DNA from 2 places in the Pseudomonas sp. P5_109 genome. Region 1 is predicted to be linked to the other one. Evidence: predicted binding sites of a transcription regulator. Region 1 holds the regulator's gene; the other holds the start of a gene.
The links. Region 1 encodes sigma-54, which starts transcription at its own class of promoters, with help from an activator protein. Its sites were predicted from a motif close to ANTGGCATNNANNTTGCTNT; they were not measured.
Positions count from the first base shown of each region.

Region 2: a site for sigma-54 is predicted at 8,551-8,570, ahead of glnK (P-II family nitrogen regulator). Genes of this name have one in related genera too.

Region 1 covers NZ_CP125380.1:983,884-998,995, reverse strand. The annotation lists gene murA (UDP-N-acetylglucosamine 1-carboxyvinyltransferase) at 1-125, opposite strand, end outside; gene QMK54_RS04285 (BolA family protein) at 148-387, opposite strand; gene QMK54_RS04280 (lipid asymmetry maintenance protein MlaB) at 502-807, opposite strand; gene QMK54_RS04275 (phospholipid-binding protein MlaC) at 804-1,457, opposite strand; gene mlaD (outer membrane lipid asymmetry maintenance protein MlaD) at 1,469-1,936, opposite strand; gene mlaE (lipid asymmetry maintenance ABC transporter permease subunit MlaE) at 1,936-2,733, opposite strand; gene QMK54_RS04260 (ATP-binding cassette domain-containing protein) at 2,733-3,542, opposite strand; gene QMK54_RS04255 (KpsF/GutQ family sugar-phosphate isomerase) at 3,819-4,793, shown strand; gene QMK54_RS04250 (KdsC family phosphatase) at 4,793-5,317, shown strand; gene lptC (LPS export ABC transporter periplasmic protein LptC) at 5,325-5,897, shown strand; gene lptA (lipopolysaccharide transport periplasmic protein LptA) at 5,884-6,432, shown strand; gene lptB (LPS export ABC transporter ATP-binding protein) at 6,432-7,157, shown strand; gene QMK54_RS04230 (RNA polymerase factor sigma-54) at 7,403-8,896, shown strand; gene hpf (ribosome hibernation-promoting factor, HPF/YfiA family) at 8,971-9,279, shown strand; gene ptsN (PTS IIA-like nitrogen regulatory protein PtsN) at 9,292-9,756, shown strand; gene rapZ (RNase adapter RapZ) at 9,759-10,616, shown strand; gene QMK54_RS04210 (HPr family phosphocarrier protein) at 10,632-10,904, shown strand; gene QMK54_RS04205 (ZIP family metal transporter) at 11,103-11,996, opposite strand; gene QMK54_RS04200 (superoxide dismutase) at 12,028-12,639, opposite strand; gene QMK54_RS04195 (hypothetical protein) at 12,642-13,070, opposite strand; gene QMK54_RS04190 (class II fumarate hydratase) at 13,098-14,474, opposite strand; gene QMK54_RS04185 (FagA protein) at 14,467-14,862, opposite strand; gene pmbA (metalloprotease PmbA) at 15,110-15,112, opposite strand, start outside.
Region 2 covers NZ_CP125380.1:6,769,408-6,784,519, reverse strand. The annotation lists gene QMK54_RS30350 (NorM family multidrug efflux MATE transporter) at 1-942, opposite strand, end outside; gene QMK54_RS30345 (LysR substrate-binding domain-containing protein) at 1,101-2,021, shown strand; gene QMK54_RS30340 (aldose 1-epimerase family protein) at 2,265-3,479, shown strand; gene QMK54_RS30335 (YifB family Mg chelatase-like AAA ATPase) at 3,538-5,031, opposite strand; gene QMK54_RS30330 (hypothetical protein) at 5,251-6,033, opposite strand; gene QMK54_RS30325 (hypothetical protein) at 6,137-6,583, opposite strand; partial or broken gene QMK54_RS30320 (addiction module antidote protein, HigA family) at 7,052-7,162, shown strand; gene QMK54_RS30315 (Bro-N domain-containing protein) at 7,190-7,711, opposite strand; gene QMK54_RS30310 (accessory factor UbiK family protein) at 8,097-8,357, opposite strand; gene glnK (P-II family nitrogen regulator) at 8,776-9,114, shown strand; gene QMK54_RS30300 (ammonium transporter) at 9,150-10,487, shown strand; gene QMK54_RS30295 (secondary thiamine-phosphate synthase enzyme YjbQ) at 10,701-11,126, shown strand; gene sutA (transcriptional regulator SutA) at 11,228-11,551, shown strand; gene QMK54_RS30285 (HAD family hydrolase) at 11,739-12,446, opposite strand; gene xerC (tyrosine recombinase XerC) at 12,443-13,342, opposite strand; gene QMK54_RS30275 (DUF484 family protein) at 13,345-14,070, opposite strand; gene dapF (diaminopimelate epimerase) at 14,084-14,914, opposite strand; gene lysA (diaminopimelate decarboxylase) at 14,919-15,112, opposite strand, start outside.

The DNA.
Region 1 (15,112 bases):
GCAACGGTCACGGGACCATCGCACAGCAGCGTGGCCGCCAGGATCGGCAGGGCAGAGTTCTTTGCCCCGGAGATGCGGATTTCGCCGTCAAGACGAGCACCGCCAGTAATAATCAATTTATCCATAAGAATCTCGACGCCCTTGGGCTCAGGTGCGCTCGGCCCAGGCCGCGCTGCTGAAAAATTTCATAGTGACCGCATGGATGCTGCCATCGGTGATCCATGGGTTCAAATGGGCATAGATCTGCTGCTGACGCTTCACCGGGCTCAACGCCGCCAGTTCATCGCTAATCACGTTCAGCTGGAAATTGCAGCCTTCGCCCTCGACTTCTACCAACGTTCCGGGCAGCTTTCCTTCTAGGAAGCTCTTCACTTCTACGGCCTGCATGCTCAACCTCAATCGGCGCCCTGTGCGCGCGGGTCGGACATCATACAAAAAAGCCCCGCGCCTGCGAACCCCGCCAAGCAGGACTCAGACGGGGGGCTTCTTTATAGATGCGGGTTAGGGATGCGCCAACAGCTCGGTCATCTCGCTGACCTGAGCGATTTCACGCATGTCTTCCGGCATTCCACGGATACTCAGCGCCTTGCCGGCCGCCTGAGCATCGCGGATGAAACACAGCAGTAACGACAAACCGACACTGCTGGACTTGGTCACCGCCGAGCAATCGACCACCAGCGCCGCGGCCTTGCTGGCCTTGATCAGCGCCTTGCCCTGCTCGCGCAGGCCAGGGCCGGTACGGTAATCCAGCACGCCGCTGAGTCGCAGCTCGCCCGCTTCGTCCATCCGGACTGCCGACTCACTCATTGGGCTGACTGCCCTGGTTTCTGGTCAGTGGCTTCCTTGGCCTTGGCGACTTCCCCGGCCCAACCATTGATGGTCTTGTCCAGGTCGTTGCCATTGCGCTGCATGGCGTCAGCGAACTGATCGCGGAACAGCTTGCCAATGTTGATGCCATTGATGATGACGTTACGCAGCTTCCACTCGCCATTGATCTTTTCAAGCGTGTACGACACTGGATAGATCGCGCCGCTGCTACCCTTGACGACCATGCCAACGCTGGTACGGTCGCCCGACTCGTCTTTGGCCGGCTCAACCGTGATGCCCTGGTTGTTGTACTCCAGCAAGGCATTGCCATAGAACTGGAACAGACCCTTCTTGAAGTTTTCCTCAAAGGTCTTCATTTGCGCAGGCGTGGCTTTGCGCGAGTACTTGACGGTCATGATGCTCTTGGAAATACCTTCGGCGTCCACGACAGGACCGACGATGGTGTTCAGTGCCGTATAGAAGTCCTGCGGGTCCTGCTTGTACTTCTCTTTGTTTGCAGCCAGGTCCGCGAGCATACGATTGGTTGTGTCCTGCACCAGATCGTGCGCCGAGGGCGCCGCTACGGCATGGGACACCAGCGGCAGTGCCGCGAGCAGTACCAACAGGCCACGTCGCAAGGTAGAGATCATTTATACGCTCCTCATTTGGCGTCTTTGCTAACGGTATTGAGCAGGAATTTACCGATCAGGTCCTCGAGCACCAGCGATGACTGCGTGTCATGGATGGTTCCACCATCCTTGAGCAGGGCGTCTTCCCCGCCCACACTGATACCGATGTACTTCTCGCCCAACAGGCCAGCGGTCAGGATAGATGCAGTTGAGTCCGCCGGCAGATTATCGATGCGTTTTTCCAGCTGCATGGTCACCCGACCGGTAAAACTGTCGCGATCCAGATCGATAGCCGTGACCTTGCCGATGGTCACACCGGCCATGGTCACCTTTGCTCTGACAGTCAAACCGGCGATATTGTCAAAGTAGGCGTAAAGTTTATAGGTGTCGGTGCTCGGGCTCGGGGACAGGCCACTGACCCGCAACGCCAACAAGAGCAAAGCCAGGATGCCAGCCAGCAAGAAAAGGCCGACACCGATTTCCAGGGTGCGGTTTTGCATCAGAAATCTCCAAACATCAAGGCGGTCAGAATAAAGTCCAGGCCGAGTACTGCCAACGAGGCATATACAACGGTCTTGGTGGTGGCACGACTGATCCCCTCGGAAGTGGGTTCGCAGTCATAGCCCTGGAATACGGCGATCCAGGTCACGACAAAGGCAAATACGATACTTTTGATGATCCCGTTGAGCACATCCTCGGAGAACGTCACGCTGTTCTGCATGTTCGACCAGTAGGAACCTTCATAGACCCCCAGCCAGTCGACAGCTACCCACGAGCCGCCCCAGATACCCACCACGCTGAAAATCATCGCCAGCACCGGCAAGGAAATGAAACCGGCCCACAAGCGTGGCGCGATGATGTACTTGAGCGGGTCGACCCCGATCATCTCCAGGCTGGACAACTGCTCGGTGGACTTCATGTTGCCGATTTCGGCGGTCAACGCCGAACCTGCGCGCCCGGCGAACAGCAAGGCGGTCACCACCGGCCCCAGCTCACGCAGCAGTGTCAGCGCAACCATCTGCCCGACAGCCTGCTCCGAACCATAGCTGGAAAGAATGTTGAAGCCCTGCAGCGCCAGCACCATGCCGATGAACACCCCGGAGACCACGATGATCACCAGGGACATCACGCCCACCGAATGCAACTGCTTGACCAGCAGCCCGAAGCCGCCACCGATACCGCCCCGACCGAGCAAGGCATGGAACAGGAACAGGGCCGAACGCCCGAACACCGCCAGCACATCGATGCCGGCCTGGCCGAAGCGGCGCACGCGTTCTATCAATGAAATTCTGCGCATCAGCGCTTCCCCAGAAGATCTGCGCGGTAATCCGTCGCTGGAAAGTGGTACGGAACCGGGCCATCGGGTTCACCCGTCATGAACTGCCGAATGCGCGGTTCATCCGAGTTCATCAGCTCGTCCGGGGTCCCCTGCCCCAACACCTGGCCATCGCCCACCACATAAATGTAATCGGCAATGCTCGCGGTCTCGGCCAGATCGTGGGACACCACGATGCTGGTGATGCCCAGCGCATCGTTGAGCAAACGAATCAGGCGCACCAGGACGCCCATGGCGATGGGGTCCTGGCCGACAAAGGGCTCGTCGTACATGAGGATCTGTGGATCGAGAGCAATCGCCCGGGCCAGCGCAACTCGGCGCTTCATGCCGCCGGAAAGCTCGTCGGGCATCAGATCGATGGCACCGCGCAAACCCACGGCCTGCAGCTTGAGCAGGACGATGTCGCGGATCATTTCTTCCGGCAGTTGCGTGTGAACCCGCAGCGGAAAAGCGACGTTCTCGAAGACATCGAGGTCGGTAAACAGTGCGCCGCTCTGAAACAGCACGCCCATATGCTTGCGCGCATCGAACAGGTCACTGCGCGACAGCTTTGGCAGGTTCTGGCCGTTGACCCAGACTTCGCCCTTGGTGGGGCGCAATTGGGCGCCCATCAAACGCAAAAGCGTGGTCTTGCCGCACCCGGAAGGCCCCATGATGCCGGTGACCTTGCCACGCGGGATACGGATATCGACATTATTGAAAATGCTGCGCGCACCGCGCTTGAAGGACAGTCCCTTCAGCTCGACCGCGTAGGCGTTATCGGCACTCATCTAAACTCCTTGCGATGCAGCCTCTCACTCGGACGCCTGGCTTTCTGACGAAAGCACATACCTCCCGGGCAGGCCGAACTGGCGGCGAACTATATCACTGCAAAGGCTGCGCGCCCAAGGCCAAAGCCGAGTCATGTGCAACTGCATAACCGGTTAAAAGCCCCATTTAGAAGGTTTCGGGTAACAAGGAGTGACAATGCGCGACGAACTTGCGTGAGGGATTCGATCATAACCGCTATAATCGCCGCCTTTTCATCAGGCTATACGATTTCTGACATGAGCCAATCCAGCGACCTGATTCAATCTGCACAACGCACCATCCGCCTCGAGGTAGAAGCCGTACAAGGCCTGCTACCCCAAATCGACGCAGATTTCGTACGCGCTTGCGAGATGATTCTGGCCAGCAAAGGCCGCGTGGTCGTGGTCGGCATGGGCAAGTCGGGGCACATCGGCAACAAGATTGCCGCCACCCTGGCCAGCACCGGCACCACGGCCTTTTTTGTGCACCCGGCTGAAGCCAGCCACGGTGACATGGGCATGATTACCCGCGACGACATCATTCTGGCGCTCTCGAACTCCGGTTCCACCAATGAAATCGTGACCCTGCTGCCACTGATCAAGCGCCTGGGCATTCAGCTGATCAGCATGACCGGCAACCCTGGCTCGCCGCTGGCCAAGGCCGCCGAGGTCAACCTCAATGTTCACGTCGAGCACGAAGCCTGCCCGCTGAACCTGGCACCGACCTCGTCGACCACCGCCGCACTGGTCATGGGCGACGCCCTGGCAGTCGCGCTGCTGGAAGCCCGTGGCTTTACCGCCGAAGACTTCGCCTTTTCCCATCCAGGCGGCGCCCTGGGTCGACGCCTGCTACTGAAAGTGGAAAATGTCATGCACGCAGGCCAGGAACTGCCGCAGGTCCAGCGCGGCACCCTGCTCAAGGATGCCCTGATGGAAATGACCCGCAAGGGCCTGGGCATGACCGTCATTCTGGAAGCCGACGGCAAACTGGCCGGAATCTTCACTGACGGTGATTTGCGCCGCACACTGGACCGCAGCATCGATATCCACAGCGCCATCATCGACCAGGTCATGACGGCCCATGGCAAGACCGCACGCGCCGAGATGCTCGCCGCCGAAGCGCTGAAAATCATGGAAGACCATAAAATCAGCGCATTGGTCGTGGTCGACAGCGAAGACCGCCCGGTCGGCGCCCTGAACATGCACGACTTGCTGCGTGCAGGAGTAATGTAATGAGTGCGGACCTGCTGCAACGCGGCAAACAGATCAAGCTGGCGGTGTTCGATGTCGATGGCGTGTTGACCGATGGCCGCCTGTACTTCCTCGAAGACGGCAGCGAATTCAAGACGTTCAACACCCTCGATGGCCAGGGCATCAAGATGCTGATGGCCGCCGGCGTGCAGACCGCCATCATCAGTGGCCGCAAGACCCCGGTGGTCGAGCGGCGCGCCAAAAACCTCGGCATCCCGCATCTGTATCAGGGGCGCGAAGACAAACTGGTGGTGCTCGACGAGCTGTTGGCGCAACTCAACCTGAGCTACGAACAGGTGGCCTACCTCGGCGACGACCTTCCGGACCTGCCGGTGATTCGCCGCGTCGGCCTGGGCATGGCGGTGGCCAATGCCGCCAGTTTCGTGCGTGAACACGCTCACGGCATCACCCTCGCCCGTGGCGGCGAAGGTGCCGCTCGCGAATTCTGCGAATTGATCCTGCGCGCCCAGGACCGCCTCGACGCGGCCAATGCGGCGTACCTGTGAGCCCACTATGCTGAGCAAAAAATTTCGCAACACCCTGATGTTCACTTGCATCGCGGCTATATTTGCCGCGGCTGGCTACTGGAACATCAGCCCGGAACGTTTTCTCGACAAGCCGTTAACGCCGGTCGATGAAAGCATGATCGACTATTACGCCATCAACGCCCACAGCGTGCAGTACCTGCCGGACGGCAAGCTGCAATATGACCTGGTGTCCGACAAGGTCGAGCATCTGAAAGCGACCGAGGTGACACTGCTGACCAACCCTGACCTGAACGTGTTCCGCGGCACTGAATTCCCGTGGCACGTCCAGAGCTTGCGCGGTGAGGTCAACCCCGACGGCACCCAGGTCGAACTGATCGATGACGTACGCATCACGCGCTTCGACGAGAAAAACCGCAAGACCCTGATCACCAGCACCCGCATGACCGTGTTCCCGCAGCAGCAATATGCGCAGACAGAGCAAGACGTTAGAATCGACGGCGCTGGCGGTGTATCGACTGGCAAGGGAATGAAAGCGTATTTGAAAGAAAGCAGGATACACCTGCTATCGAACGTAAGAGGACAGTATGAGGCTCGTTAAAACCCTCCCGATTTTGCTCAGTCTGGGCGCAGCACTGGGAAGCGTGAGCGCCTGGGCTCTGCCGGAAGATCAACAGCAGCCTATCCGCATTCAGGCCGACGATGCCCAACTGGACGACAAGCAAGGTATTGCAACCTATAAGGGTGACGTGATCATCACCCAAGGCTCAATGAAGGTGACCGGCAACACCGTCACCATCACCCGCACGCCGACCGGTGACATCGATGTAGTGACCTCGGTAGGCAACCTGGCGTACTTCGAGCAACTGCAAACCGCTGGCGATCCCAAACCCGTCCAGGGCTGGGGCGTGACCATCCAGTATCACGCGGCACAAAACCGGGTCGTGCTGATTGACAAGGCAAAAGTTGTCGACAAGGACAACAACGTCACCCAGGGCGAGAAAATCGTCTACGACACAGTCAAGAAGCTGGCCAGCGCCGGGCGTGCCACCGGCAGCAAGGTGACCGAGTCGCGTCCGCGCATCGACATGGTGATCCAGCCGAAGAAGAAAACCGACGAGAAAAAGGCCCAGTAATGGCAACTCTGAAAGCTCAGCATCTGGCCAAGAGCTACAAGAGCCGCCAGGTCGTGCGTGATGTCAGCCTGTCCATCGACAGCGGTCAGATCGTCGGCCTGCTTGGCCCTAACGGCGCCGGCAAGACCACCTGCTTCTACATGATCGTCGGCCTGGTGCAGGCCGATCAGGGCCGCGTCCTGATCGATGACCTGGACGTCAGCCACCAGCCGATGCACGGCCGTGCAAAAGCCGGCATTGGCTACCTGCCGCAAGAAGCATCGATCTTCCGCAAACTGTCGGTGGCCGACAACATCATGGCCATCCTCGAGACCCGCAAGGAACTCGACAAGGCCGGTCGGCGCAAAGAGCTGGAAAGCCTGCTGCAGGAATTCCACATCAGCCACATCCGCGACAACCTCGGCATGAGCCTGTCCGGTGGTGAGCGCCGTCGCGTGGAAATCGCCCGCGCCCTGGCCACCAACCCGAAATTCATCCTCCTCGACGAACCCTTCGCCGGCGTGGACCCGATTTCGGTCGGAGACATCAAGCAGATCATTCACCACCTCAAGGCCAAAGGCATTGGCGTGCTGATCACGGACCACAACGTTCGTGAAACCCTGGATATCTGTGAAACCGCCTATATCGTCAATGACGGTCAACTGATCGCCGAAGGCGATGCCGAGACCATCCTGGCCAACCAACTGGTCAAGGAAGTGTACCTGGGCCATGAGTTCCGCCTGTAAACGCTGAGTCGTGCCCAGGCAGTCGCCTGGGCACGTGATCCGCGATACGCCAGCGTTTCATGCGAACAAGCGTGTTCAGCCCTCAAAAAGGGCAGCGCGGCAACACAATTTAATAGTTTTTTATTGTTACAGCGGTCTAGGCAAACCCTTCAGTTTCGGGCATATAATTTGCTTAAGTTTGGCGCCCCGGCGCCCTGTAGTGGATGGCGCATGTGCGCCGGCGAATAAGGTGTTAAGCCCCTGCCATGAAACCATCGCTAGTCTTGAGAATGGGCCAGCAGCTGACGATGACACCGCAGCTGCAACAGGCCATCCGCCTGCTCCAATTGTCGACCCTGGACCTGCAACAGGAAATCCAGGAGGCCCTGGAGTCCAATCCGATGCTCGAACGCCAGGAAGAAGGCGACGACTTCGACAATTCCGACCCCATGGCCGACAACGCCGAACAAAAACCCAACACCGACATCCAGGAACCCTCCTACCAGGAAACCGCCCCGACGGTTGACAGCCTCGATGAGGGTGACTGGAACGAGCGCATCCCCAACGAACTCCCCGTCGACACCGCGTGGGAAGACGTTTACCAGACCAGCGCCAGCAGCCTGCCCAGCAATGACGATGACGAGTGGGACTTCACCACCCGCACCTCTGCCGGTGAAAGCCTGCAAAGCCACTTGCTGTGGCAACTGAACCTGGCACCGATGTCCGACACCGATCGCCTGATCGCCGTGACCCTGATCGACTGCATCAACAATCAGGGCTACCTGGACGAAACCCTCGAGGAAATCCTCGAAGCCTTCGACCCGGAACTGGACATCGAACTGGACGAAATCGAAGCCGTCCTGCACCGCATCCAGCAATTCGAGCCCGCCGGCATCGGCGCCCGCAACCTGGGCGAATGCCTGCTGCTGCAATTGCGCCAGCTACCCGCCAAGACCCCTTGGCTGGCCGAGGCCAAGCGCCTGGTCACCGATTACATCGACCTGCTTGGCAGCCGCGACTACAGCCAGTTGATGCGCCGCATGAAGCTCAAGGAAGACGAGCTGCGCCAGGTCATCGAGCTGGTCCAGAGCCTCAACCCGCGCCCGGGCTCGCAGATCGAGTCCACCGAAGCCGAGTACGTCGTTCCTGACGTTATCGTGCGCAAGGACAACGAGCGCTGGCTGGTGGAGCTGAATCAGGAGTCGGTGCCACGGCTGCGGGTCAACGCCCAGTATGCCGGTTTCGTGCGCCGCGCCGACACCAGCGCCGACAACACCTTCATGCGCAATCAGTTGCAGGAGGCCCGCTGGTTCATCAAGAGCCTGCAAAGCCGCAATGAAACCCTGATGAAGGTTGCCACCCAGATCGTCGAGCATCAGCGCGGATTCCTCGAATATGGCGACGAAGCCATGAAGCCGCTGGTCCTGCATGACATCGCCGAAGCGGTCGGCATGCATGAGTCGACGATTTCACGGGTGACCACCCAGAAGTTCATGCACACCCCCCGGGGAATATATGAACTGAAATACTTTTTCTCCAGCCATGTCAGCACCTCCGAAGGCGGCGAATGCTCGTCCACGGCGATCCGCGCGATCATCAAAAAACTGGTTGCCGCGGAAAATCAGAAAAAGCCGTTGAGTGACAGCAAGATCGCTGGTTTACTGGAGGCACAAGGCATTCAGGTGGCTCGCCGCACCGTCGCCAAGTACCGCGAATCTTTGGGGATCGCGCCTTCGAGCGAACGTAAGCGGTTGATGTAGGGCCACGCCACAGCGTTCCAGTGGTAGATCATCTGATCTACCGCTTTATGCACTGGCAACGAAGGAGAAGCTGTATGCAAGTCAACATCAGTGGACACCAACTGGAAGTGACCGAACCTCTTCGCACCTACATCGGCGAAAAACTCGAACGATTGGAGCGACATTTCGACAAGATCACTAACGTACAGGTCACGATGACCGTCGAAAAGCTGAAGCAGAAAATCGAAGCCACGCTGCATATTCCCGGGAATGAAGTGGTCGCAAACGCGGAACATACTGATATGTACGCGGCGATCGACGCACTCACCGACAAGCTGGATAAACAACTCAAAAAGCATAAGGAAAAGACCCAGAGCCTCCTTCAGGGCGCAACCGGTCGTTAACACTCCCAACCCATGATCCGACTTGAAAGTATCCTGACCCCCGGCCGTTCCCTGGTGAACGTGCCGGGTGGCAGTAAAAAGAAAGCCCTCGAACAAATTGCCAATCTGATCGCCCGCGAAGTGCCGGCTCTGGAGATGCAAGATGTCTTCGAGGCTCTGATTGCCCGTGAAAAACTCGGTTCCACCGGTTTTGGCAACGGCATCGCTATTCCACATTGCCGTCTCAAGGGTTGTGTTTCGCCCATCAGTGCACTGATGCACCTGGACGCCCCTATCGATTTCGACGCCATCGACGGCGCACCGGTTGACCTGCTGTTCGTACTGCTGGTCCCGGAAGCCGCCACCGATGCGCACCTTGAGCTGCTGCGACAGATCGCCAGCATGCTCGACCGCAAGGAAGTTCGCGAAAAACTGCGTAGTGCTACAAGCAACGAAGCCCTGTATCAGGTTGTCCTGGACGAGCAAAACGGTCAGTAATCATGCGCTTGATCATCGTCAGTGGCCGTTCCGGCTCAGGTAAAAGTACCGCCCTCAACGTTCTTGAGGACAACGGCTACTACTGCATCGACAATCTGCCTGCCGGCCTGCTCCCGGAACTGGCCGAACGAGCGTTGATTCATACCGAGCTATTGCAGCCGTTGGTCGCCGTTTCCATTGACGCCCGCAACCTGCCCAGCCACCTGTCACGCTTCCCCGACCTGCTCGAGGAAGTCCGCAGCCGCCACATCCAGTGCGATGTCCTGTATCTGGACGCCGACGAAGAAACCCTGCTCAAGCGCTTCTCGGAAACCCGCCGACGTCACCCCCTGACCAACGCCAACCGCTCGCTGGCCGAAGCCATCAGCGTCGAGAGCGCCCTGCTCGGGCCGATTGCCGACCTCGCCGATCTCAAGATCAACACCACCAGCCTGAACCTGTACCAACTGCGCGACGCCATCAAGCTGCGCCTGTTGAATCAGCCAGAACCCGGCACTGCGTTCCTGGTGGAGTCCTTCGGGTTCAAGCGTGGGATGCCGGTGGACGCCGACCTGGTGTTCGATGTGCGCTGCCTGCCCAACCCTTACTGGAAGCCGGAATTGCGCGAGCAGTCCGGGCTCGATCTACCGGTTGCCGAGTATCTGGCGGCACAGCCGGATGTCGAAGAGATGTTCCAGGACATTTCCACATACCTGCTAAAGTGGCTGCCTCGTTTTGCCGCCAGCAACCGCGCCTACGTCACCATTGCCATTGGCTGCACTGGCGGACATCACCGCTCCGTCTATCTGACCGAGCGTCTGGGACAGGTGCTGCAAAAATCACTGAAGAACGTCCAGGTTCGCCACCGCGACCTCAGCTAAAGGATTCACACCGCGATGCCTGCTCTGGAAATCGAAATCATCAACAAGCTGGGCCTGCATGCCCGCGCTTCTGCAAAATTCGTTGGGGTAGCGGGTCAGTTCCCATGCCAGATCCGCGCCGGTCGCACGCCGGAATCGATGGTCGATGGCAAAAGCATCATGGCGATGATGATGCTGGCCGCCGGCAAAGGCACCACGATCCACTTGAGCACAGAAGGCGAGCAGGAACAGGAAGCGCTGAATGCGCTGGTGGCGTTGATCAACAACTTCTTTGACGAAGGCGAGTAATCCCGCCGAGGGAGCTTTTGTGGCGAGGGGGCTTGCCCCCGTTGGGTCGCGAAGCGGCCCCAAACCGGGTCATCGCAATGCACCAGATACACCGCGTTTGCTGATTTTTACGACTGCTGCGCAGCCGAACGGGGCGATGCGGCGTTCCGACAAGCCCCCTCGCCACAAGAGCCCCTCCCCACAAAGCAACACCACAAATCACGCCAGCGCCGTATCCATCACCATCATCAAACAAAACCCCATCAGCAACCCAAGGCTGGCAAGCTTGTCGTGACCATTGCGACGCGACTCGGGAATCACTTCGTGAGTCACCACCAGCAACATCGCCCCCGCCGCCAGCGCCAGGCCCAAAGGCAGCAGCAACTCTGCCAGACTCACCAGCCAGGCGCACAATAGCGCGAACACCGGTTCGACCAACCCTGATGCGGCACCGATCAGGAACGCCTTGACCCGGGACATCCCTGCCCCAGCCAGCACCAACGCGATCACCAATCCTTCCGGCACATCCTGCAGGGCAATACCCATCGCCAGGCTGTCGGCATCAGCCATGCCGCCACCGGCGGAAACGCCGACCGCCATGCCTTCGGGGATGTTGTGGGCAATGATCGCAAACACAAACAGCCAGATGCGCGGAGGAATGACCGGCCGCTCCAGGGTACCGACCAGCATTTCCGGGCTGGCACCGGAGACCTTCCGGTCCACAAGGAACAACCCGAACGCGCCGAGCATGATGCCGAAGCTGATCAGCCCGCTGGACGCCCAGGGTGACAAGCCAAGCCCTTCGGCGGCAGCAATGCCCGGAACGATCAACGAAAATGCCGTTGCCGCAAGCATCACGCCAGCGCCAAAACCCAGCAAAGTGTCGCTGAGCATCTGCGGCATGCGCCGAATCACCAATACCGGTACCGCACCGAGCGCGGTACCCAGGGCGCAGATCGCACCGCCCTGCAATGCACGCAGCAACTTCGGCTCAAGGTCGAGCCATGCCAGACCATGGGCAACCAATAGGCTCATTCCCGCCAGCAGTAACAGCGATCCAAACGCGTAACGAAACATCCGCCCACTTCCGATCGCCAGTGTTTCAGTGCCCATAGCCCAGCCTTGGATTGTTTTTACAGATGACTTAAACCAGTGTGGCCTGATAGCGCGCAGCGACTTCCGGCCAATTGATCACGTTGTAGAACGCGCTGATGTATTCCGGACGACGGTTCTGATAGCGCAGGTAATAGGCGTGCTCCCAGACGTCGAGGCCCAGAATCGGTGTATTGCCGTTCATTAACGGGCTGTCCTGGTTTCCGCTGCTTTCCACCAGCAGGGTCTTTTGCGGGGTCACGCTCAGCCAGGCCCAGCCACTGCCAAAGCGGGTCAGTGCAGCCTTGGTGAACGCTTCCTTGAAGCTGTCGAGACCACCCAATTGCTCATCGATAGCCTTGGCCAGCGCCCCTTCGGGTTTGCCACCGCCGCCGGGCGCCATGACTTCCCAGAACAACGAATGGTTGGCGTGGCCGCCCCCTTGGTTGATCACCGCCGCGCGCAGCTTTTCCGGCAGTTGCTGAACGGCGGACACCAGTTTCTCCACCGGCCACTCGGCATACTCGGTGCCCTCGACGGCCGCGTTGAGGTTGTTGATGTAGGTCTGGTGGTGCTTGGTGTAGTGGATTTCCATGGTCTGCGCATCGATGTGCGGTTCCAGGGCGTCGTAGGCGTACGGCAAGGCAGGCAAGGTAAAAGCCATGTTCAATGGACTCCATGATGATGAGGCGCAGGCGAAGCGACATCGATGTGCAACAGTCGATGGGTGCGCGGATATTCGCCGTGTTCACTGATGAAATTCAGCAGCTCGACGTAGGTCTTGCTGCTCTGGCGCAACGCGGCTTCACGCAAGGCCTGCGGCAGTCGTGGGTCCTGCATGGTCTGCAACAGCCGTTGATGGACGGCGCACAGGTATTCGGCGCTCTCCTCCGGCTGGTTCAGACGCAAGTGCAGGTCCGCCAGGTTGTGATGGGAAATCACGCAGGCCGCCACCGCTTCGTCGGCATCCGCCCAGCGCTCGAACAACACCTGGGCCAGGGCCAATGCCTGCAGGTACGCCTCGCGGGCATCGACCAGTTCGCCCAGCATGAAAAAGCGATTGGCTCTTTCGATCGTGCGTTTCCAGTGCTCCATGGTGCACCTCCAAAGCGGTAGCGGGGCTTACACGCCGCCCGCGGTGAGTTTTTCCGGGTTGAGCAATTCTTCCAGTTGGCCGCGTGACAGATCGGTGTGTTCCAGCGCAACGTCGATCACCGGCCGGCCCTGCTGATAAGCCTTCTTGGCAATCTCGGCAGCTTTCTGGTAACCGATGATCGGGTTGAGCGCGGTGACCAGAATCGGGTTGCGAGACAACGCTTCCTTGATCCGGCCTTCGTTGACCTTGAAGCTGGCGATGGCCTTGTCCGCCAGCAGGCGGCTGGAGTTGGCCAGCAACTCGATACTGCTCAGCAGGTTCTGGGCGATGATCGGCAGCATCACGTTCAGTTCAAAGTTGCCCGACTGCCCAGCGATGGTGATCACGCTGTCGTTGCCGATGACCTGAGCCGCGACCATCGCGGTGGCCTCGGGAATCACCGGGTTGACCTTGCCGGGCATGATCGAGGAACCCGGTTGCAGCGCTTCCAGTTCGATCTCGCCAAGGCCGGCCAGGGGGCCGGAGTTCATCCAGCGCAGGTCATTGGCGATTTTCATCAGCGACACGGCAGTAGCCTTCAGTTGCCCGGAGACCGCGACGGCGGTGTCCTGGGAACCGATCAGCGCGAACAGGTCCTTGCCTGGCTGGAACTCAACCTGGGTCAATTTGCTCAGCTGCTGGCTGAAACGCGCCGCGAACTCGGGGTGGGCGTTGACACCCGTGCCCACCGCCGTGCCGCCCTGGGCCAGGGCTTGCAGGCTTGGCTGCAAGTCTTGCAGATGGCCGATATTGGCCTTGAGCTGCTGCGCCCAACCGTTGAGCACCTGGCTCATGCGCACCGGCATGGCGTCCATCAGGTGCGTACGCCCGGTCTTGACGTGGTGATGAACCTGCCCGGCCTTGCGCTCGATGACCTGCACCAGATGCGTCAACGCCGGCAGCAATTGCTCATGCAACGCCAGCGCGGCACTGACGTGGATGGTGGTCGGGATGATGTCGTTGCTGCTTTGCCCGCAGTTGACGTGATCGTTGGGGTTCACCGCCTCGCCGAGCAAGCGGCTGGCCAGCGTGGCGATCACTTCGTTGGCATTCATGTTGGAGCTGGTACCGGAACCGGTCTGGAAGACATCCACCGGGAAATGCTGCATGAAATCGCCTTCGAGCAGACCCTGGGCCGCATCGACAATGGCTTTGCCCTGGGCTTCGCCGATCTGCTTGAGCTCGACATTGGTGCGTGCCGCTGCCGCCTTCGCCAGGATCAGCGCGCGGATGAACTGCACCGGCATCGGTTTGCCGCTGATCGGGAAGTTATCCACCGCACGTTGCGTCTGCGCGCCGTACAGGGCGTCTTCCGGGACGTTCAATTCGCCCATGCTGTCGCGTTCGATACGGGTATTACTCATCGGGAGATCCTTGCATCAGTTCTATGAGAGGAATCGAGGGCTGCAACTCACAGGTAGCGAGTTGCCAGGTGTAGCTCTGCCAGCGCTTGAGGCGGCATTTGCACAACGAGAGGCGTTCCAGTTCGCGCAGTGGGCGCCAGGCCTGGTCAAGGCAGTAAGTGCGCCAGTGCCACGGCAGCGCGACATCGGCGGCGGTATCGAGCAACAAACGGAAGGAAGTTTCGGCGACGGTCCAGGGTGAGGTTGCCGTGCAAGCTGCCAGATACCGGCCTTCGGCCAGGTAGTGATCGATCAGGCGAGGCTCGTCGGGGTTCATCGCGCAACGGATCTGGCGACTCATCCAGCGCCAGCTTTCGAGGTAAGGATGCTCGTGCAAGGCAGAACTCATGATCCGGGGCTCATTCGGTAATGAGATTTATTATTAAATGATAATGAGAAACAAAACAAGACTGACAGGGTAAGTGACCTCCTGTGGGAGCGGGCTTGCTCGCGAATAGGGAGTGTCAGGCAACATCACTGCAACTGACACACCGCCTTCGCGAGCAAGCCCGCTCCCACAGGGGACCTGTGTTGTTGCCAGTAAAAAAGGCGCGCCACCCAATGGGTGGCGCGCCTTTTGGTGAAGCGGCCGAGGCTTA
Region 2 (15,112 bases), 1.2 Mb from region 1:
GGCAAGCCGCGCATCCAGCAGTTGCCCGGCGCCGTAATGCTGACCGATGCGCATGGTGATCGCGTAGGAGATACCCGCCGGAACCATGAACGCCACCGAGACGATTTGCAGGGCGATCTGGTGCGCGCCCAGCTGCGTGCTGCCCATGGTGCCCATGCACAGCGCGGCGAAGGCGAACAGCCCGACTTCCACTGCGTAGGTGCCGCCAATCGGCAGGCCCAGGCGCCACAGCTCCTTCAGGTACTGGCGGTTGAGCCGCGACAGGCCCTTGCGCAGCGGATAGGCCTCATAAGCCGGGTGCCGACGAATGTGCCACGCCAGCGCCAGGGCCATGAGGTTGGCGACAACCGCCGTGACCAGCCCGATGCCCATCAGCCCCAGTTTCGGCAGGCCGAACATTCCGGTAATCAGTGCATAGTTGAGCAGGAAGTTGGACACGGTGCCGCCCAGGCTGATGACCATCACCGGCGTCGCACGACCAATGGCGCTGGTGAATCCGCGCAGGGCCATGAAGCTCAGGTAGCCGGGCAGGGCGAACGGCAGGAAGATCAAGAACTGCCCGGCCATCTGGACGTTGCTTTCGGTCTGGCCGAACAGCAGCAGCACCGGTTTGAGGTTCCACAACAGCAAACCGGCGACCAGCGCCATCAGCCATGCCAGCCACAACCCGGCCTGGGTCAGCCGGGTAGCCCCGACGATATCGCCGGCACCCTGACGGATCGCCACCAGGGTGCCGACCGCCGCGATCACGCCGATGCAGAAAATCGACACGAACGAATAGGTCGCCGCGCCGAGGCCGCCACCGGCCAGCGCCTCGGGACTCAGGCGCGCCATCATCAGGGTGTCGGTGAGGACCATCAGCATGTGCGCCAACTGCGAGGCAATCAGCGGCCCCGCCAGCCGCAGGATGGCCCAGAGTTCAGTACGTGCTGGATGCTGCATGGTCATCACGCTCGATTATCAAGGGAAACAGGAAAGCACCGATTCTCGGCGCTTTGCGGGGTTTGCACAAAGGGATAAAAAGGATGGATGGCATGATTCAAACTCATGCTGGAGAGTTTCTGCTAGGGTGGGCAAACCCTGTTGTAGGAGCTTTCCGAATGTCCCGTCGTCTTCCTCCCTTGTATGCCCTGCGCGCATTCGAAGCGGCGGCGCGGCACAGCTCGTTTACCCGTGCGGCCGAAGAGCTGTCGATCACCCAAAGTGCGGTCAGCCGGCATATTCGTACGCTTGAAGAGCATTTTGCCTGCCGCCTGTTTCATCGCAGTGGCCGCAACCTGCAATTGACCGAGTCGGCGCGCTTGCTGCTGCCGGGCATTCGCGAAGGTTTTACCGCCCTTGAGCGCGCCTGCAATACCTTGCGCGCCGAAGATGACATCCTGCGCATGAAAGCCCCGTCGACCCTGACCATGCGCTGGTTGCTGGCGCGCCTCAGCCGCTTCCGTCATCTGCAGCCGGGCAACGAAGTGCAATTGACCAGTGCGTGGATGGACGTCGACTCGGTGGATTTCAACGACGAACCGTTCGACTGCGCCGTACTGTTGGGTAACGGCCATTTTCCCCCGGACTGGGAGGCGAGTTACCTGTTTCCCGAGGAATTGATCCCGGTCGGCGCGCCCAACCTGCGGGACGACCAGCCTTGGGATGTCGAGCGCCTGGCCAATACCGAGTTGCTGCACCCGACGCCGGACCGGCGTGACTGGCGCAACTGGCTGGAGCGCATGGGCCTGGCCGAACAGGTGTCGCTCAAGGGCGGCCAGGTGTTCGATACCCTGGAACTGGGCATGATTGCCGCCGCCCGAGGCTATGGCGTGTCCATGGGCGATCTGCTGATGGTGGCCGAGGATGTGGCCCAGGGCCGCTTGAGTTTGCCCTGGCCGACCGCCGTCGCCAGTGGCGAGTGTTATTACCTGGTCTGGCCGAAAACCCGGCCCGGCGGCGAGCGCATGCGCCGGCTCAGCGACTTTCTGCAAAACGAAGTCCGGTCCATGGAATTGCCGGATGTCGTGCATCTGAGCTGAAACGATGAAGCCGCCGCAATGACGGCTTCAGGCTATCTCCTGGTGAGTGACTCAAGTATTCAGCTTCGCCGCTGAAAATTTGCTGATTGGACCTTCGTTCAGGTCCCTGTATTCCACAGCGGGCTTGCGGCAGGAGGTTGACTACCGATCAATTGTCTTTCTAGGCATTTCTCGACTTTTACGCTTGCTGAAACGTTTCATCCTGTCTATAAAAATGGCACAACTCCAAGAAAGGCTATTTTCATGAACCCGCTCAAACTCTTCGTTGCCCTCAGCGCACTGTCCGCTGCCTCCCAAGCCCTGGCATGGGATTACGTCTTGCTCGACACCGACAAAGCCGCCCAGAACTGGCAAATCACCAGCCAGCAACTCGGCGTAAAAACCGACAAGCCTTTCAGCGTGACCCTGCGCACCTTGCACGGCGGTCGGCAGGAAGGCGTCAGCATCGTCGATATCGATAACGGCAAGATGAAACTCTCGGTAGTTCCAACTCGCGGCATGAACGTCCTGCAGGCCTCTGTCGGTAACGTGCGCATGGGTTGGGATTCGCCAGTCAAGGAAGTGGTCAATCCATCCTTCATCGAGCTCAACGGCCGTGGTGGTCTGGGCTGGCTGGAAGGCTTCAATGAACTGGTCACCCGCTGCGGCTACGAATGGGTCGGCCACCCCGGCATCGACAACGGCGAACTGCTGACCCTGCACGGTCGCGCTGCCAATATCCCGGCCAACAAAGTCACCCTGCACATCGATGAAAAACCGCCGTACGCCATCAGCCTGCGCGGCGAGCTGAAAGAGCAGGCTTTCAAGAAAGTCGACTTCTCGGTCGCGACCGAACTGGTCACCGAGCCCGGCAGCGTAGTTTTCGCCCTCAACGACACCCTGACCAACAACGGCGACTATCCGAAGGAATACCAGGCGCTGTATCACAGCAACTTCAGCACCCCATTCCTGGAGCAGGGCGCCCGCTTCGCCGCGCCGGTGAAACAGGTGTCGCCGTTCAACGATAAAGCCAAAAGCGATTTGCCGGACTGGCAAACCTATCGCGGACCGACCAAGGACTATGACGAAACGGTTTACAACGTAGTGCCGTACGCCGATGCCAAGGGCGATACGTTGACCGTCCTGCATAACAAGGCCGGTAGCCTGGGCGTCTCGGTCGGTTTCAACACTCAAGCACTGCCCGTGTTCTCCCTGTGGAAAAACACCGATACCCAAGGGCAGGGCTATGTCACGGGGCTTGAGCCAGGCACGAGTTTTTCCTACAACCGCCGGTATCAGCGGCCACTGAACCTGGTGCCAATGATTGGGCCGAAGGAGCAGAAGCAGTTCCGCATCAGCTACGCCTTGCTGGCGGATAAGACCGCTGTGGATAAGGCGCTGAAGCAGGTGAGCGAGATTCAAGGTGGGCGGGAGACTGAGGTGCGGCAGACGCCGTTGGTTGATCTCAGCAAGGGGTGATTTTCGCCTTCTTTTCGAAAAACCGCTTATTGGTCGAAAAAACACTTACAAATTTGAGCTACTGGCTTGTTGGCCGATATTGCAGCGCTTCGGCCAAGTGCTCGCGTCTGATCTCATCGACTTGTTCAAGGTCCGCAAGAGTGCGCGCTACTTTGAGCAGTCGATGGGCCGCTCGCAGTGACAAGGTCAGTCGTTCACACGCCGTCTCCAGCCAGGTTTCGTCTGTTGTGGATAATTTGCAGTGTCTGCGCAGGCCCGGCAAGTCGAGAAAGGCATTGGCACAGCCTTGGCGCTTTTGTTGCCGTTCTCGTGCATCGGCAACCAACTTGGCGGCGGTGGCAGTGTCGTCGCCGGCTTTTAACGCAGGATTCAATGCCGTGGCTTCGCGAGCAACCGTCAGGTGCAGATCAATACGATCCAGCAGTGGCCCCGACAGTTTGTTGCGATAGCGCTGAACCATGTCCGGCGTACAGGAGCAACGGCCACTCGGTTCGCCAAGATATCCACAGGGGCATGGATTCATCGCGGCGACCAGTTGAAAGCGCGCCGGGAAGCGTACGCGGTCCTTGGCGCGGGAAATCACGATGTGGCCGGATTCCAGTGGCTCTCTCAACACCTCCAATACCTTGCGATCAAATTCCGGGAGTTCATCGAGGAACAGCACGCCATGGTGAGCGAGGGTGATTTCGCCCGGTTGTGGTTTCGAGCCACCGCCCACCAGTGCCGGTCCTGAGGCGGAATGGTGTGGTTGTCGGAAGGGGCGCTGTGGCCAGTGGCTCAACGGCACACAACTGGCGACTGACTGAATCGCCGCGACCTCCAGTGCTTCACTCTCGGCCAGGGGTGGCAACAGCCCTGGCAATCGGCTCGCCAATAGCGTCTTGCCTGTACCCGGTGGCCCGCTGAACAGCAGGTTATGTGCACCCGCTGCCGCAATCAGCAGCGCGCGTTTGGCCGCCATTTGCCCCTGAACTTCATTCAAGTCGGGGTAGGGTTTGTTGGCGTAGAGCAAACCGTTGGAAACGTAAGGCTCGATGGGTGTGTGTCCGTTGAAATGCGCCACAGCCTGCAATAGATGGTCAACCGCGATGACCTTCAACCCTGACGCCAGACAGGCCTCTTCGGCATTCGCCTGCGGTACCATCAGCCAGCGCCCGGCCTTGCGTGCCGCCAGCGCCGCCGGCAACACCCCGCGAACTGCCCGCACCGCACCTGACAGCGCCAGTTCCCCCAAGCACTCCACGTCATCCAGTGTCAGCGTCGGCACCTGCACGCTGGCCGAGAGAATTCCCAGGGCAATCGCCAGATCGAACCGCCCGCCATCCTTGGGCAAATCCGCGGGCGCCAGATTCAACGTGATCCGTCGCGCTGGAAATTGCAGTCCCGAATTGATGATCGCGCTGCGCACCCGATCCTTGCTTTCCTTCACCGCCGCCTCGGGCAGGCCGACCATGGTCAGCGAAGGCAAACCATTGGCCAGATGGACTTCAACGGTAACGGCTGGCGCCTCCACGCCGACCTGGGCGCGGCTGTGGACGATGGAGAGGGACATGGTCGTTCCTTGAGCTGACGTTAGACCGCTTCCTGCGGTTGAGTGAAGGGTAGTCGGGTAACGAAGTAATGTCGGTGCAGAGTGGGTAGGAATGTTCGCAGGATGTTGCGAGAGTGCGAAGGGCAAAGTATTTTCCTCTGTGATGAGGGAGCAAGCTCCCTCGCCACAGCTATTGCAATGCACGAGTGGATTCAAAAATTATCGAATGGTTGGAGCGATTTATTTGGAAGATGTCGTGTTGTCAAACAAACTACTGCCCGTCAGCACATTACTTAAGAAGCTTTCGATATCCAACTTGTTTTTGCCTTCTGCAGTATGCGTGAAATAGTTGAAGTCCAAATCAATCCACCCCTGCAGTTTTGTTTCATAGTTATCGGGATACTGTGCTCGCTCAACTAAGGGAAGTTCCTTGTAATGATCAAGGACGCTTTGGAAGAATTTGGTGAGTTTTCCGGTGCTGTTATATTCATATTCTGCTTCGGCCACCACTTTCTGTCGCCATGCAAATTCTTGCTTGGCTGATTCTTCCAATGCTGCCCGCCTTTCATTGACGGTAAAGGTGCCGCTGTCATCGTAAGTAATTAAAGCAAGCTGATCCCTGGGCATCCCCGAAAACGGGTTCTTTCCGAGCCCGTTTGTATACTTTGTCGCATTTTTGGCGCGCGCTAATAATTCGGCATTGTCTGTGTCGGGAACTTCAGAGTCGTGTTTTAATTTGTTGCCAGTATAATGACCGCTGTCCAACTCGTTGAATGTGTTTTTAGCCATCCCACTCAGTTCCGTTCTAGTTAGGCGTGCATCCCGGGCCTGTGCACGTACTGAGGCTTCGCTCAATTGGCTAGCTAGCGTGGAAACGGTACTACTATCTAGTGCGTTGCCAATTGGGCCTTGGAGTGTATTTTGGCTCACGCCTTGGTTTTTGCCGGGAGTCTCTGTCAATTTTTTTGTTTCAGCTGGTGCTTGGCTGCTGCTAGTTGAAAAATTGTTTAGTGAATTAACCATTTTGTTGCCACTCCCTGTTCGATGACTAAAACATGATAGGTTGCCTAATGACTGTTGATGCTTTAGCAAGATTTTACAAGCCGCTTAAGGCCCGCTACATACTTTACTTCATTGTAATTACTACTGACCAAGCATAGGTGGACGGATTTGTTTTAGTTACTTTTATGGTGCAGGTCGCCCCACCACTAGGCGTGGCCGTATTATTCCATTTTGGAATTTTGCTTGCGCCAAAGCCAAGGGTGGTCACAAATGTCGCTAAATAAACACATTCCTTGTTGCCGATTTGATATCGTAAATTAGCATGGTTGTAATTAGGTGATATCTGGCTTTGTATGTCGTACGTATCCGAGCTTTTTGCAGTCACGGACGCTTGTGGAGTAGGTGATGCGTTTGCTTTCGTTATAGCTTCGTTGTTCGTTATGGGAGTATACGTAGCAGTCTGTGTTCCAAGGTTCTTGAATATGACTGTAACAGGCGGCCCAGCAACCGCTGAACTTATGTGAAATGCAGTAAATGCGAAAGCGACAATTAAAGACTTGGATATTTTCATGGGTGTTGCTCCTTGTGGTGTTGGTAACAGTATTCCATTTAAAAAGTTGTGCTCATTACAAGCTATTATCTAAGCTATGTAACATGGACTTAAATTTTTCAAGCGGATTGGTGAACCGGAGCCTGCGGAAATGCCGGCAGGCCCGAAGGTTTTCCATGCACGGCCATCATTCGAGAAAGGAATAAATCACTGGTTCGAACGTGGTCACGGTGCGTCGGGTGCTGCTCGAGTCGCCAAACCCGTTGCTGACTAATTAACTGGGAGTGAGCTTAGGAACCGGAGCTTTGCGGCGCAATCGGACGGGGAATGAGATCTTCGTAGGAAGTTGCCGGGATTCTTGCGGGCTTGAATGCCGTAGCCTGCGGCAATTCCTACAGGTCAATCTGAAGGTCGTTTCGGCTTTATCGCGAGCAGTCTCGCCCCAAGTAGATCTTCGATCTCCACCGGGTAATCGCCTGGAAGCGTTGAATGTCGACACCTACGGTGAACGACATCGTGCTCCAGCGTCAGGGTGTCAGTGCTGATATGGCTCTGAGGTTATCTATCTGTCTGGACACTCCCCCGGAATTCTGGCTGAACCCCCACGCCAACGCGTGGGGTTTTTATTCAAAATGCGTTAAGCATCTTTGCGGCTCTTTTCCACCAAGGCGCACTGATAGCAGGCCTTGAAGTCTCCTGGTCAGGCAGCATCTGCGGCACATCCTGCAACCGAATCCACGACTGGTTGTTCCAGTGCAGCAGGCTCAACGACATTTCCGGCCAGTTGAGCAGGCTCAGTTGCGGGCGTTCGATTGTAGTGGGGTATAGGGCGTCTCGCAGGGCGGGGACGACTTCGTGGGTGAGCCATTCACGCAGAGCTCGGTACTCGGGGCAGTAGTGGTAGACCAGTAATGTGTAGACGCCGGATTCGCTGATCAACAGGATGTTTTCGATGTGACCGTGGATGAGGGTTTTGGCTGTTTGGTATTGGTCGGGATCGAGTTTTCGGACGGCGCGTTCGTCGAGGTAGAGGCGCAGGAGGCGGCCGAGGTCACGGGCGCTGAACCAGGGTTGGTTTTGTATTAGGAGGGCGTGGAGGTGGAGTTTGTGGCGGGTGAAGGCGTGAGGTATTAGATAATTTTCGTCCATCGAGCAGTACCCAAATTCGCATGAAGGAAACTGCCGCTGATCGTCGCCAAACGAAAAGGGTGGCAGCTGTGCGCGGGTTGGCGAACCGGTGCATGCGAAAAACCGGCAGACCCGAAGGTCTCCCACGCCCAGCCGCCATAATTCGAGAAGGGAATAATGCCCAGTATCGAACGTGGTTGCGGTGCGTCACATGCTATCCGGGTCGCCAAACCCAGTGCTGAATATTCAGCCGAGATGAGCTTAGGAACCGGGGCTTAGCGACGCAATCGGACGGCGGTGTGATGTTTGTAGGACGTTGCCGGGATTTTTGCGGGGCTTAGGATCAAAAGATCGCAGCCTTCGGCAGCTCCTACAGGGGGCTGTGTTTCGAATCAGGATTGATGAGTTACTCGGTCGGCGGATTCAGCTTCGCCTCAAGCTCCGCCACCTTCGCCTCAAGGCTCTCCAGCCGCGCCCGCGTGCGCGCCAGTACAACCATCTGACTATCGAATTCTTCCCTGCTCACCAGATCCAGTTTGCTGAAGCCGCTTTGCAGCAACATTTTGAACTGGCTTTCGATTTCGGCTTTCGGCAGGGGCGTATCGCCGCTGAAGAGGCGGGAGGCGGTGCCGGTGAGGGCGTCGAGGAAGTCTTTTGGCGCGAGCATGGGCAATGTCCTGGAAACAATGACGGGCAGTGTATCACGCGGTGTCTATAGTCATTTGCGCGGGCCAGGGGTGCACGGTTTTCGCGCATTTGGACGGACGGTATCGCACCGTTGTTGTGCGTAACGTGCAGGGTGTTGTCGCGAAGTATCCACCATCCACCGGTAACGGCTTGAAAACAGTCATTTTTGTGGAGATGGCAAGCTTTCTGCTTAGATGCTGGTGACCCATGCACTGATGCAGTCGCTGTGACGAATGCAGTGCGCCAGGCGAAACGCGGGGAGTGTTTCGCAGGAGCGGTTAGCTGGCGTCGGACGGGCAGGTAAGGCCGACGATGCGTTACAAAGCCAGGCACTGCGCTTAGACTTGAGACGGGTTTGTTTTCCTGGGGCAAGTCCACCAATTCGGGAGAGAGTTTTCATGAAGCTAGTCACTGCCATCATCAAGCCGTTCAAGTTGGACGACGTACGCGAGTCGCTGTCCGAGATCGGCGTGCAGGGCATTACCGTCACTGAAGTCAAAGGCTTTGGCCGGCAGAAGGGTCACACCGAGCTGTATCGCGGCGCGGAGTACGTGGTCGATTTCCTGCCCAAGGTGAAGATCGACGTCGCCATCGACGACAAGGATCTGGACCGGGTAATCGAGGCCATCACCAAGGCTGCCAACACCGGCAAGATCGGTGACGGCAAGATCTTCGTGGTCAATCTGGAACAGGCGATTCGCATCCGTACCGGCGAAACCGATACCGACGCTATCTAAGCCGCCACAAACCCAACGCCCCAGGAGAAAACAATATGACTCTGCGTAAATTCGCAGGGCTAGGAGCCCTGTTGTCCATCGTAATGCCCAGCCTTGCTTTGGCGGCAGACGAAGTGGCGGCCCCAGTCCTCAACTCCGGCGACACCGCCTGGATGTTGACCTCGACAGCCTTGGTGCTGTTCATGACCATTCCCGGCCTCGCGCTGTTCTACGGCGGCATGGTTCGGTCGAAAAACATTCTTTCCGTGATGATGCAGTGCTTCGCCATTACCGGTCTGATCAGCGTCCTGTGGGTCATTTATGGCTACAGCATCGCGTTCGACACCACGGGCATGGAGCAGGGCGTCGTCAACTTCAACTCGTTCTTCGGCGGCATGGGCAAGGCATTCCTCGCCGGCATCACGCCAGCCAGCCTGACCGGTCCTGCGGCGCTGTTCCCGGAAGCGGTGTTCGTCACCTTCCAGATGACCTTCGCCATCATCACTCCTGCGTTGATCGTCGGCGCCTTCGCCGAGCGGATGAAGTTCTCCGCGATGCTGGTCTTCATGGGCATCTGGTTCACCCTGGTCTACGCGCCGATTGCGCACATGGTCTGGTCCGGTAACGGCGGCCTGATGTGGGACTGGGGCGTTCTGGACTTCGCTGGCGGCACCGTGGTGCACATCAACGCCGGTGTGGCCGGTCTGGTTGCCTGCCTGGTACTAGGCAAGCGCAAAGGCTTCCCGACTACGCCGATGGCGCCGCACAACCTTGGCTACACCTTGATGGGCGCGGCCATGCTGTGGGTTGGCTGGTTCGGCTTCAACGCCGGTTCCGCCGCTGCGGCCAACGGCACCGCCGGTATGGCGATGCTGGTGACACAAATCGCTACCGCTGCTGCGGCGCTGGGCTGGATGTTTGCCGAGTGGCTCACCCATGGCAAACCTAGCGCACTGGGTATCGCTTCGGGCGTGGTTGCCGGTCTGGTGGCAATCACCCCGGCTGCGGGCACCGTTGGCCCGATGGGCGCGTTGGTAATCGGTCTGGCTGCTGGCGTGGTGTGCTTCTTCTGCGCCACCACCCTGAAGCGCAAACTCGGCTATGACGACTCCCTGGACGCCTTCGGCGTACACGGTATCGGCGGTATTCTCGGCGCGATCCTGACCGGTGTGTTCGCCGCGCCGTCCCTGGGTGGCTTCGGCACCGTGACCGACATCGCCGCACAAGTATGGATTCAGTGCAAAGGCGTGGGCTTCACAGTGATCTATACCGCGATCGCCACGTACATCATCCTCAAGGTGCTGGATATGGTCATGGGGCTGCGCATCAACGAAGAAGAAGAGGCGGTCGGCATCGATCTGGCGCTTCACAACGAACGCGGCTACAACTTGTAAGCACGCGCATAAAAAATTGCCCGGCTTGCCGGGCATTTTTTTGTCTGAAATTTGTCATCGAAGGCTGAGCTGAAAGGTTTTTTCCTACAGGTTTTGCGATGTTTGCGTCGGGTGTTTTTGTGCGGTCGAAGGCTTACAAGATTCAAGGAATATTAGGGCCTTTGTTTTTTCCCAGAGCGCGCTAGAATGCGCCCCGAACGTGCGGAGAACTGTATGTGGCAACAGACTCTGATTACCTTGCGGGCGAGGCCCCGGGGCTTTCATCTGGTAACGGACGAGTTACTCGCCGGCCTGCCTGAACTCAAGGCGTGTCGGGTCGGTCTGTTGCATTTGTGGCTGCAGCATACCTCGGCGTCGTTGACCATCAACGAGAACGCCGATCCGGCGGTACGTCGCGACTTCGAACGGTTTTTCAATCGTCTGATCCCACAAGGAACAGACGGCTATGAGCATAACGACGAAGGCCTGGACGACCTCCCGGCGCACTTCAAGGCCAGCGTGCTTGGCTGTCAGCTCAGTTTGCCGATTTCGGCAGGCCGGTTGGCGTTGGGGACCTGGCAAGGCGTTTACCTGGGCGAGCACCGTGATCATGGCGGTGCCCGTAAAGTCCTCGCCACCGTGCACGGTGAAGAGGCATAACCGCTGGTCAGCAGCGGCTGTTGATTTTTTTCCGGCAGCCTTCGACAGAGGGCAAAGCTGGGCTATAACTAATCTGCTTTTCGCAAGTCATGAGGTAGAACATGAGCGACGATGATCTGGAAAACGACGACCTCGAAGTAGGCGACGACGACGAAACCGAAGAAGGTCTGGAAGCAGCGGCGGAAGACGTCGCTGAAGACGATGGCGGTGATGCGCCGGCTCCGACCGCCAAAGGCAAGGCCAAGGCAGCGGTGTCGGTCGATGAGCTGCCGAGTGTCGAAGCCAAGAACAAGGAACGCGATGCTCTCGCGCGGGCCATGGAGGAGTTTTTGGCCAAAGGTGGCAAGGTGCAGGAAGTGGAGGCCAATGTGGTCGCCGATCCTCCTAAGAAACCGGACAACAAGTACGGCAGCCGGCCTATCTGAGGCTGCTACCCGCTTGCTGAAAAAGCCCGCCGTCGCTGCGGGCTTTTTCATGCCTGGAACAAAAATTTCGGATGAGCACAATCCACTGTGGGAGCGGGCTTGCTCGCGAAGGCGTCGTGTCAGCCAGCATCAATGTCGACGGGTACGCCGCCTTCGCGAGCAAGCCCGCTCCCACATTGGTTTTGTATCAGGCCGAGACCTTGTTCCAACTCGCCAGCAACGCCGGCAACTCGGTCAGGCTGCGAATCTGCGCATCGGGAAACCGCTCGGCTTCCCAGGTTTTGCCCGCCGGGTTGAACCAGATTGCACGCAATCCCGCCTGCTGCGCCCCGGCAATGTCATCACCCGGATGATCGCCGATGTGTACCGCGGTTTCCGCGGTTGCACCACCCCGTTGCAATGCCTCATGAAACAGTCGCGCATCAGGTTTGGCGATACCGATGTCTTCGGCGCACAGCGCAAACTTGAAGTAATCCGCCAGGCCCAACCGACGCACATCGGCGTTGCCGTTGGTGACTACGCCGAGGGTGTAATGGTTGGCCAATGTTTCCAGGGTCGGTTGCACCTCCGGGAAGATTTCCAGCTGATGTCGGGCATGCAGAAACACTTCGAAGCTCTGATCGGCCAGGTCGGACGCTTCCTTGTGGGGGTAACCGGCTTCTTCCAGCGCCTGGAACAATACGCGGCGCCGCAGGGCGCTGATGCGATGCTTGAGGTTTGGCTCGATGCTCAGGATGCGTTCGCGTATGGCCCACAAATGCTCCACCGGCACGGCGCCCAGATTGGGTGCGTGCTTGGTCAGCCATTCACGCAAAACGGCTTCGGCGCTGACAATGACGGGGGCGGTGTCCCACAGCGTGTCGTCGAGGTCGAAGGTGATCAACTGAATATTCATGAATCGTCGCCTTTCATGCGTTTGGCCCGTGGGTGGGCGCTATCGTAGACCGTTGCCAGATGCTGGAAGTCCAGGTGGGTGTAGATCTGTGTGGTCTTGATGTCCGAGTGCCCGAGCAGCTCCTGCACCGCGCGCAGATCCTGGGAGGACTCCAGCAAATGGCTGGCGAAGGAGTGCCGCAGCATGTGCGGGTGCAGGTTCTGTCCCAGTTCGCGCTCGCCGGCAGCCTTGACCCGGATCTGGATCGCCCGCGGGCCGAGGCGTCGACCTTGTTGGCTGACAAACACCGCATCGTCCGCCGGGTTGGCCATGGCCCGCAGAGGCAGCCACTGTTCCAGGGCTTCGCGGGCTTTTTTCCCGACCGGCAGCAGACGGGTCTTGCTGCCTTTGCCGAGCACCTGGACCATGCCGTCTGCCAGGTCGAGTTGATCGAGATTGAGGCCTGTCAGCTCCGAAAGGCGCAGCCCGGAGGAGTAGAACAACTCCAGAATCGCCTGGTCCCGACGTGCCAGAAAGTCATCTTCAACGCCGCCTTCAAGCAATTGCAGCGCGCGGTCGGTATCGAGGGTTTTCGGCAGGCGGCGTTCGCCTTTGGGCGGCGCCAGGCCATTGGCCGGATCGTGATCGCACAGGCCTTCGCGGTTCAGGTAGTGATAGAGCCCGCGAACGGCCGACAGCAATCGCGCCAGGCTGCGCGATGACTGACCCTGGGCATGCAGGCGGGCAATCAGGCTGCGCAGGCGCTGGATGTCCAGCGCCGCCCAGCTGCCGATGTTCTGTTTGATGCACCAGCCCAGCACTTTATCAAGGTCGCGGCGGTAGGCCGACAGCGTGTGCGGCGACACCTGTCGCTCACTGCGCAGGTGTTCGCAGTAAGCGTCCAGTTGCCGTTCCATGTTCAGCGTACCGAGCGCAGGGAATTGTTGACCCGTGGCAGCACGCGACCCATGACTTCGGCGATGTAGCTCAGGAACAAGGTGCCCACCGAGCTTTTGTAGTGCTGCGGATCGCGGCTGGCGATGGCCAGGATGCCGTGGATGCCCTGGTGGCTGATGGCAACGACCGCGGTAGAGCCGATTTGCTTGCGCTGTTCTTCGCCGAACAGGAAGTCCAGTTCATGCTCGCGCAGGCTGCCGCTGACGCTTTTGTCTTCCGAGAGCAAGCCGCCGATGGCTACTTGTGCCTCGGCGTGAGTGACCCAGCGGCCGACCGGCATGGCGTTGTCACCGAGCAGGATAAGGCTGACGAAGGGCACCTGGAATTCCTGGCGCAGACTGTCTTCGACACTCATCACCACGTCTTCCAGGCTGGCGGCATCCATCAGCGCCAGGATCAGGCGACGGGTCTTCTCGAACAACCGGTCGTTGTCCCGGGCTACGTCCATCAACTGCGAGAGGCGATGGCGCATCTCGATGTTGCGGTCGCGCAGGATGGTCATCTGACGCTCCACCAGCGACACGGTATCGCCGCGCCGATGGGGAATGCGCAGGGACGGGAGCAGTTCTTCGTGCTCGACGAAGAAGTCCGGATGAGCCTCCAGGTACGCGGCAACAGCCGCCGCCTCCAGGCTTTCGGACGGTGATTCGTCAGCTTGTCGTGCGGGTACCTGAGGCTTGTCGGTCATGGGTTTCGCTCACTCAAAGACGCACTTGTCCTTCATATACACGCACTGCCGGGCCGGTCATCATCACCGGTTGGCCAGGGCCTGCCCATTCGATGGACAGGCGCCCGCCAGGCAGGTCGATCAATAGCGGCGAATCCATCCACCCCTGGCTGATCGCGGCCACTGCGGCGGCACAGGCGCCGGTTCCGCAAGCCTGGGTTTCCCCGGCTCCACGCTCCCAGACGCGCAACTGCGCGCGGCTCCGGTCGATGACCTGGAGAAAACCGACATTGACCCGTGCCGGGAAGCGCGGGTGATGTTCGATTTTCGGGCCCAGCTCATGCACCGGCGCGTTGTTGATATCGCTGACCCGCAGCACGGCATGGGGGTTGCCCATGGACACGGCGGCCAGATCGACCGGGGTGCCGTCGACGTCGACCTGATAGCTGGTGGCCTGCTCCGGCGCCTGGAACGGGATATCCGCTGGCACCAGGCGCGGGGCGCCCATGTTGACGCCGATCTGGCCGTCGTTACGCACATCCAGCTCGATGATGCCGCCTTTGGTTTCGACGCGGATCAGTCGTTTTGCGGTCAGGCGCTTGTCGAGCACGAAACGGGCGAAGCAGCGCGCACCGTTGCCGCACTGTTCCACTTCGGAACCGTCGGAGTTGAAGATCCGATAGCGGAAATCCACGTCCGGGTTGCTCGGTGCTTCGACGATTAGCAGCTGGTCGAACCCGATGCCGGTGTGCCGGTCACCCCATTGCTTGGCATGCTTGGGCAGGATGTGCGCGTGCTGGCTGACCAGGTCGAGGACCATGAAGTCATTGCCCAGGCCGTGCATCTTGGTAAAACGCAGCAGCATGGTTTTACTCCGGCAGCAGGCTTTCGCCAGCAAACAACTCGGCTACCGTTTCACGGCGACGCACTTCAAATGCCTGATCACCGTCCACCAACACTTCGGCGGTACGACCGCGGGTGTTGTAGTTGGAACTCATGACAAACCCGTAGGCGCCAGCCGAATGCACGGCCAGCAGGTCGCCTTCTTCCAGGGCCAGCTGAC